DNA from 2 places in the Mesorhizobium sp. INR15 genome. Region 1 is predicted to be linked to the other one. Evidence: riboswitches for the same ligand, from Rfam matches in the RefSeq annotation. Region 1 holds a riboswitch; the other holds the start of a gene.
The links. Region 1 has a riboswitch for S-adenosylmethionine ahead of GA829_RS32015 (O-succinylhomoserine sulfhydrylase). Riboswitches for the same ligand answer to the same signal wherever they lie in the genome.
Positions count from the first base shown of each region.

Region 2: linked by a shared signal. The riboswitch ahead of metX (homoserine O-acetyltransferase MetX) and the one ahead of GA829_RS32015 (O-succinylhomoserine sulfhydrylase) in region 1 are both predicted to bind S-adenosylmethionine.

Region 1 covers NZ_CP045496.1:6,599,975-6,604,386, reverse strand. Annotated here, with positions in the region: gene GA829_RS32020 (ceramide glucosyltransferase) at 1-748, shown strand, start outside; gene GA829_RS32015 (O-succinylhomoserine sulfhydrylase) at 754-1,941, opposite strand; SAM riboswitch at 1,999-2,076, opposite strand; gene GA829_RS32010 (2'-deoxycytidine 5'-triphosphate deaminase) at 2,195-3,289, shown strand; gene GA829_RS32005 (ABC transporter substrate-binding protein) at 3,393-4,160, shown strand; gene GA829_RS32000 (hypothetical protein) at 4,180-4,412, opposite strand, start outside.
Region 2 covers NZ_CP045496.1:1,763,327-1,767,738, forward strand. Annotated here, with positions in the region: gene GA829_RS08545 (DUF1330 domain-containing protein) at 1-293, shown strand, start outside; gene metW (methionine biosynthesis protein MetW) at 308-922, opposite strand; gene metX (homoserine O-acetyltransferase MetX) at 919-2,088, opposite strand; SAM riboswitch at 2,165-2,242, opposite strand; gene hisC (histidinol-phosphate transaminase) at 2,380-3,489, shown strand; gene GA829_RS08565 (prephenate/arogenate dehydrogenase family protein) at 3,496-4,412, shown strand, end outside.

The sequences.
Region 1 (4,412 bases):
CGATTCCAACGTGTTGATGCCGGGGGACTATGTCCAGCACCTGATGTCGGCCTGGCGGCACGACACCGGCCTGGTCTGCTCGACACCAATAGGCTCGCGGCCTGACGGATTCTGGGCCGAGGTCGAGTGCGCCTTCCTCAACACGCTGCAGGCGCGCTGGCAATATGCCGGCGATGCGCTTGGCCTTGGCTTCGCCCAGGGCAAGAGCATGTTGTTGAACAAGCCGCTGCTGGACGCCAATGGCGGCATCCGCGCCCTGGCCGCCGAGAGCGCCGAGGATGCCGCCGCCACCAAGCTGGTTGACGGGCTTGGCCTGCGCGTCAATCTCGTTGCCGCGCCTTTCGAGCAACCGCTTGGCCGCCGCACACTTGACCAGGTCTGGTCGCGGCAGGCGCGGTGGTCGCGCCTGCGCCGCGTCACTTTCCCGTTGTTTTTCACACCGGAGATCCTGATCGGCGCGGCGGTGCCGCTGGTTCTTGCGCTGATCGCGGCTGCAAACGCCGGCTTCAGCCTGCGATTGACCGTTATAGCCGTGCTGGTGGCGACCTATCTTCCCGAGTGGGTCCTTGCCTTGGCCAAAGGCTGGCACCTGTCGCCACGCACGATCCCGGCGATGATGGCGCGCGACCTGATCCTGCCCGCGATATGGGTGCGCGGCTGGCTCGGCGGTGCCGTCGATTGGCGCGGCAACGAGATGATCATCCGCACCAAAGCGGCGGAGCTGGACGAGACGCCATCGAGGGCGTGAAGGCCTTACCTGGCCTTCAGCGCCTGTGCGATGTCCTCGAGCAGGTCGTCGGTGTCTTCGAGGCCGACGGACAGCCGGAGTGTCCCCGGTCCAATCCCAAGCTCCGCACGCGCCTCATCGCTCAGGTTCTTGTGCGTCGTTGTCGCCGGATGAGTGATCAGGCTCTTGGAATCGCCGAGATTGTTCGAGATCAGCACGATGTCGAGCGCGTTCTGGAGGGCGAAGGCGGCCTGCTTGCCGCCTTTGACGTCCATGCAGATCAGCGTCGAGCCGCCCGACATCTGCTTCTTGACGATCGCTGCCTGCGGATGGTCAGCGCGGCCGGGGTAGATGACGCGGGCAATTTCCGGACGTTCGGCGAGGAAATCGGCGATCTTGCCGGCGCTTTCCGTCTGCTGGCGCACGCGCAAAGGCAGCGTCTCGAGGCCCTTCAGCAACGTCCAGGCGTTGAACGGCGACAGGCTGGGGCCGGTGTGGCGGAAATAGTCGTGCAGGTTCTCGTCGATCCACTTCTTGTCGGACAGGATGACGCCGCCGAGACAGCGGCCCTGGCCGTCAATGTGTTTGGTCGCCGAATAGACGACGATATGCGCGCCAAGCTGCAGTGGCTTCTGCTGCAAGGGCGTGGCGAAGACATTGTCGACGATCAGGCGTGCACCGATCGAATTGGCCAGCGAGGCGACGGCTGATATGTCGACCACTTCCAGCGTGGGATTGGTCGGGCTTTCCAGGAAGAACAGCTTTGTGTTCGGCTTGACCGCCTTCTCCCAGTTGGCGATGTCGGTTCCGTCGACCAGCGTCGCCTCGATGCCGTATTTCGGCGCCAGCGTCTCGACCACCCAGCGGCAGGAACCGAACAGCGCGCGTGCCGCCACGATATGATCGCCAGCCTTGGCGCTGCACAGAAGGGCGGCGGTCACCGCCGCCATGCCCGACGCCGTCGCACGAGCATCCTCGGCGCCTTCCAGCGCGCACATGCGCTTCTCGAACATGTCGACTGTGGGGTTGGCGTAGCGTGAATAGATGAAACCGGGCTCTTCGCCCTTGAAACGGGCTTCCGCAGCCTGCGCGGTCTCGTAGACATAGCCCTGGGTGAGATAGATCGCCTCGGAGGTCTCGCCGAAGCCGGAACGCAATGTCCCGGCATGCACGAGTGCGGTCTGAGGCTTCCAGTTATGCTTCTTGGTGCTCATCGCTTTTGTTCCAGACACAAAAAAACCGGCCGCGAAAGTCGCAACCGGTCCATATGGCCTTGCGGCCCGACGGTCCTTTAGCGACTTGTTTAACGTGGCTGCAAGCCGACCGGCCAAATCACCACGGGATAACGACCCTTTAGACCCGCGCCACGCTTGCGTCAATTGCCGGCTTCATTAAGAGCTTTGTACCACGCAGGCTCCGCAAAAGCCTGCCTGCGAAAAAAGAGACCCGTCTTGGAGCGAGCCAGCTTTGCGGCAGACAGGCATTCTTCCCGATCAGGACATCGCGGCGCTGTTCCAGTCCGGCGCGCTGAAATCACAGCGCGCGCTTGATGCCGACCAGATACAGCCGGCCAGCCTCGATCTCAGGCTCGGCGGCAAGGCCTGGCGGGTGCGGGCCTCTTTCCTGCCCGGTCCCAATCACAAGGTCAGCGAGAAACTCGATCGGCTGAAGCTGCACGAGATCGATCTGGCCGAAGGCGCGGTGCTGGAAACCGGCTGCGTCTACATCGTGCCATTGCTTGAGAGCCTGGCATTGCCGGCGGACGTCTCGGCCTCGGCCAATCCGAAAAGTTCGACCGGGCGGCTCGATATCTTCACCCGCGTGATGACCGATCGCGGCCACGAGTTCGATAAGATCGCCGCCGGCTACAACGGCCCGCTCTATCTGGAAGTCAGCCCGCGCACATTCCCGATCGTCGTGCGCACCGGCTCACGCCTGTCGCAGATCCGCTTCCGTACCGGCAATGCACTGCTCTCGGAAGCCGAATTGCATGAATTGCACCGCGCCGAGATGCTGGTCGCCACCGAACCGCCGAACATTTCCGGTGGTGGCATCGCGCTGTCGATCGACCTCAACGGCGACCAGGATGGGCTGGTCGGCTATCGCGGCAAGCACCACACCGGCTTGGTCGATGTCGACAAGCGCGCCGCCCAAAATGTCGTCGACTTCTGGGAACCGATCCACAAGAGCGGCGCTGGCGAACTGGTGCTTGATCCCGACGAATTCTACATCCTGGTCAGCCAGGAAGCGGTGCACGTGCCGCCGCTCTATGCGGCCGAAATGACGCCTTTCGACCCGCTCGTCGGCGAATTCCGCGTCCACTATGCCGGCTTCTTCGATCCGGGCTTCGGCCATTCGGCGGCCGGCGGCACCGGCAGCCGGGCGGTGCTGGAAGTGCGCAGCCACGAAGTGCCGTTTATCCTCGACCACGGCCAGATCGTCGGCCGGCTGGTCTACGAGCACATGCTGAAGCGGCCGCAGGCACTTTATGGCACCGATCTCGGCTCCAACTACCAGGCGCAGGGCCTGAAACTGTCCAAGCATTTCCGCGCCGCGCGCTGAAGTTTCCACCACTGTCTGGCAACAGGCTTGCCTGCGCCAACGCGTCATGATTGGCTGCCCTTGCCGACTGTCAGAATGACAGCGCTCAAGGGGAAGCAGGAAAATGCGGATTTCGAGATGGATCGCGTCAGCGGCAACAGCCGCCATGTTGGTGCTCGGTGCCAGTTCGGCCCAGGCGGCGGATAAAATCAAGATTGGCACCGAGGGGGCCTACCCTCCGTTCAACACAATCACTCCCGACGGCAAGGTCGAGGGCTTCGACATCGACATCACCAATGCGCTGTGTGCCCAGATGAAAGTCGAGTGCGAGATCGTCACCCAGGATTGGGACGGCATCATTCCCGCGCTGCAGGCCAAGAAGTTCGATGCCATTATTGCCTCGATGAGCATCACCGAGGAGCGCAAGAAACAGGTCTTGTTTACAAACAAATATTACACGACGCCGCTTTCGGTCGTCGCCCTGAAGGACAGCGATCTCACCTCGACCGAACCGGCGGCAATGGCCGGCAAGACGGTGGGCGCCCAGGCCTCGACCACCCAGGCCACCTATGCCCAGGACGTCTATGGCAAGGCCGGCGCCGAAGCGAAGCTCTATCCAACCCAGGAAGAGGCGATCACCGACCTGACCAATGGCCGGCTTGATGCGGTGATCTCAGACAAGTTCGTGCTGGTCGACTGGATGAAGAAGTCGAGCGGCGATTGCTGCAAGATGATCGGCGACGTCAAGGGCACCGAAACACAGGCCGGCATCGCCGTGCGCCTGGAAGACACCGCCTTGCGCGACAAGCTCAACGCGGCGATCGACGCGATCGTGGCCGACGGCACCTACAAGAAGATCCAGGCAAAATATTTCGACTTCGATATTTATTGAGGCTGGCTATTCGCTTGGGTCAGCCGCGAAACAGATACTCTTTCGCGGCGCCCAGGCAACCATGAAACTGCCCGATAAAGAGCAGCTCGCGCACAGATAGGCGCTTCCTGCCCCAAAATCCTCGGGTCTGCTTTTCCTCATTGAGCGAGGCGCTTGAACCTGACCGCAAAGGGAAAAGCTGCTTGTCGAGACAGCCGAGGACATGGGCTCGAGCCGAGTCGATGCCGCAACGTTGGCCACTGTCGTTCAGCT
Region 2 (4,412 bases), 1.8 Mb from region 1:
GCCAGGCCACGATGGGGCCGCAGCTCGTCGAATATCTGCACAGGATCGATGCCACGCTGGAGCCGTTTGGCGGCCGCTTCCTGGTTCATGGCGGCGATGTCGAGGCGGTCGAGAACGACTGGCCCGGCCACCTCATCATCATCGAGTTTCCAGACCGTCAGCATGTGCGCGGATGGTATGGCTCTCCGGCCTACCAGGAGATCCTGGCGCTGCGTACCGACAATTCCCTGTCCAATGTGGTGTTCGCCGACGGCGTCGAACATCCGCACAAGGCCACGGATGTTCTGAAGTAGCGGTTCGGCGCTCTCTAGCGCTTCAGCAAAAACACTGCCTGCTGGCCGAAGAAATTCCAGAACCACCATGGCATCGACAGGCCGATCTTCTGGCCGTTGGCGTCGAGCGCGGTCGCCTTTTCCACCGTCGCGCCAAGCTCGTCGCACAGGTTGACGAAATCGCGGATGGTGCAGAAGTGGATGTTGGGCGTGTCGTACCAGGAATAAGGCAGGTCGGCGGTCACAGGCATGCGGCCCTTGATGAACAGCGACAGCCGCACCCGCCAGTGGCCGAAATTGGGGAAGGAGACGATGGCGTGCTCGCCGATCCTGAGCAGTTCGTCGAGAACCAGCTTCGGGTTGCGGGTAGCCTGCAAGGTCTGCGACAGGACGACGAAATCAAAGCCCTTGTCAGGGTAGAATTCGAGATCCTTGTCGGCGTCGCCCTGGATGACGGAGAGGCCGCGCGCGACGCATTCGTTGACGCCACGCTGCGACAGTTCGAGACCACGGCCGTCGATCTGCTTGGTGACCTGCAGCAATTCGAGCAGAGAGCCGTCGCCGGAGCCGACATCGAGCACCCGCGATTGCGGCGGGATCAGATCGGCGACGACCTCAAGGTCGACGCGCTGGGTGTCGTTGACGCTCATAGCGGAAGCCCTCTGGCTCGCGCGGCCGAGCCGATGAAGCCGTTGATGGCGGCAAACAGTTCCGGCTCATCGAGCAGGAAGGCGTCGTGGCCACGATCGGTCTCGATCTCGACGAAAGACACCGAGGCGCCGGCGGCGTTCAGCGCATGCACGATCGATCGGCTTTCCTCGGTGGGAAACAGCCAGTCGCTGGTGAAGGAAACCAGGCAGAAACGGGTTTTTGTCGCGGCGAAGGCATCGGCCAGCCGACCGCCATGGTCGGCGGCGAGGTCGAAATAGTCCATCGAACGGGTCATGTAGAGATAGGAATTGGCGTCGAAGCGATCGACGAAGGTCATGCCCTGGTGGCGCAGATAGCTTTCGATCTGGAAGTCGGCGTCGAAGCCGAAGGTGAGCGCTTCGCGGTCCTGCAGGTTGCGGCCGAATTTGCGGTGCAGGGCGGCTTCCGACAGATAGGTGATGTGGGCGGCCATGCGCGCCACCGCCAGGCCCTTTTCCGGGCGCTTGCCGTGCTCGAAATACTTGCCGCCGTGCCAGTCGGGATCCGCCATGACGGCTTGCCGGCCCACCTCGTGGAAGGCGATGTTCTGCGAGGAATGGCGCGCGCCGGTTGCGATCGGCAGCGCCGAGAAGACGCGCTCGGGATAGCTAGACGCCCATTCCAGCACCTGCATGCCGCCCATCGAGCCGCCGAGAACGCAAAACAGCTTCTCGATGCCGAAATGATCGACCAGCATCAGCTGTGCCCGCACCATGTCGCGGATGGTGATGATCGGCAGGTCGAGGCCGTAAGGCTTGCCGGTGGCCGGATTGGTGGAGGCCGGGCCAGTCGATCCCAAACAGCCACCGATGACGTTGGAGCAGATGACGAAAAAGCGGTTGGTGTCGATGATCTTGCCGGGGCCGATCAGCACTTCCCACCAACCGGGCTTGCCGGTCACCGGATTGGTGTTGGCGACATGCTGGTCGCCGGTCAGCGCGTGGCAGACGAGAATGGCGTTGGAGCGGGCGTCGTTGAGCGTGCCATAGGTCTGGTAGGCGATCTGGAACGGCGACAGGAGCGTGCCGGCATCGAGCTTCAGCGGCTTGTCGGCGCCGAAGCGCAACACCGGGCTCGACGGCTGGTCGGCTTCGTTGTTGGTTTTTCCAGCGCGCAGGGCGGCCATGGCATCCATCTCACTTTGAGTCCACGTAGCGGTCGCGCGGACAACAAAAAACCGGCAGTGCCGTTGCAAAGCCGGTTACAGGATGCAAACGGCCCTTTAGCAAGTTGTTTAACGTGGCTGCAAGCCGACCGGCCAAATCACCACGGAAGTTCGCATCTCTTCTAGGACCGACGCGGCCCGGCGTCAACGGTCAGCCGGCTGGCGGACGCGCCGCCTCTCGACATTGCAAGCCATGGCTTGTATTTCCGCTGCGGCTTCCGGATGGAGGCGGTCCTCGACGGATTTTGCAAAATGACCCAGACACCTGACAAGGCACGTCCAGCACCGCGCGCGGGCATCCTTGACATCGAGGCCTATGTGCCCGGCAAAAGTGCCGCGCCCGCCGGTGTCGACAGAGTCTACAAGCTGTCGGCCAACGAGAACCCGCTTGGCCCTTCGCCGAAGGCAATCGAGGCCGCGCGCGAGGTTGCCGCCAAGCTCGATGTCTACCCGGATGGCACGGCCCGGCGCCTGCGCGAGGCGATCGCCGAAGTGCATGGCCTCAACCCGGCGAACATCATCTGCTCGAACGGGTCCGACGAAATCCTCGGCCTGCTGGCGCAGACCTATCTGGCGCCTGGCGATGAGGCCATCATCACCGAACACGCCTTCATGGTCTACAAGATCTACATCCAGGCGGCGGGCGGCGTTCCGGTGACGATCAAGGAAACCGATGAGCGCGCCGACATCGATGCCATTCTGGCCGCCGTGACGCCGCGCACGAAAATCGTCTTTCTCGCCAACCCCAACAATCCGACCGGCACTTATGTGCCGTTCCACGAGGTGCGCCGCCTGCATGCCGGCCTGCCGAAGAACGTGCTTCTGGTGCTGGACGCAGCCTATGCCGAATATGTGCGGCGCAACGACTATGAAGCCGGCATCGAACTGGTGGGAAGCGCCGAGAACGCGGTCATGACCCGAACCTTCTCCAAGATCGGCCTCGGCGGCGCGCGGATCGGCTGGATGTACGCGCCGGCGCATATCGTCGATGCCATCAACCGGATACGCGGCCCGTTCAACGTCAACGCCACCGCGATCGAGGCCGGCATCGCGGCGATCCGCGACCGCGTCCATGTCGAGCGCAGCGTGAGGCACAACGAAACATGGCTGACCTGGCTGAGCGAACAGATGATTGGACTGGGGCTGAGGGTGACGCCAAGCGTCGGCAATTTCATTCTCGTTCACTTTCCCGACGACAAGAAACATTCGGCGGCGGCGGCGGACGACTATCTGACGGCGCGCGGCTACATCCTGCGGCGCGTTTCCGGCTACGGTTTTCCCAATGCGCTGCGCATGAGCATCGGCACCGAAGAAGCCAATCGCGGCGTCATCGCCGCGCTCACGACATTCCTGAAAAGCTAGAACACCATGGCATCACCGATGTTTGAAAAGATCGCGCTGGTCGGCATCGGCCTGATCGGCTCGTCGCTGGCACGCGTCATCCGGCGCGAGGGCCTTGCCGGCCATGTCGCCATCTCGACACGCAGCGCCACCACGTTGGCGCGGGCGCAAGAGCTTGGGTTGGGCGATTCCTATACAACAGACGCGGAGGAAGCGGTCCGCGATGCCGACCTGATCATCGTCTCGGTGCCGGTCGGTTCCTCCGGCGCCGTGGCGGAAGAAATCACGCCGGCCCTGAAGAAAGGCGCAATCCTCACCGATGTCGGCTCGACCAAGGCATCGGTTATCGCGCAGATGCAGCCGCACGTGCCTGAGGGCGTGCATTTCATTCCCGGGCATCCGCTGGCGGGCACCGAGAAATCAGGCCCGGATGCGGGTTTTGCCGACCTGTTCGACAACCGCTGGTGCATCTTCACGCCGCTGCCGGACACCGATCCCGACGCGCTGGAGAGGCTTTCGGAATTCTGGCGCCGCTGCGGCGCCAACATCGACACGATGGACCCGCAGCACCACGACATGACGCTGGCCATCGTCTCGCACCTGCCGCACATCATCGCCTACAACATCGTCGGCACCGCCGATGACCTGGAATCGGTGACCAAGACGGAAGTCATCAAGTATTCCGCCTCCGGCTTCCGCGATTTCACCCGTCTGGCCGCTTCCGATCCGACCATGTGGCGCGATGTCTGCCTGCACAACAAGGATGCCATCCTCGAGATGCTGGCGCGGTTCTCGGAGGATCTTGCCTTCCTGCAGCGGGCGATCCGCTGGGGCGATGGCGAAAAGCTGTTTGACCTGTTTACCCGCACCCGCGCCGTGCGCCGCTCGATCATCGAGGCCGGCCAGGACATCGATGTTCCTGACTTCGGTCGCCAGGCAGTCGA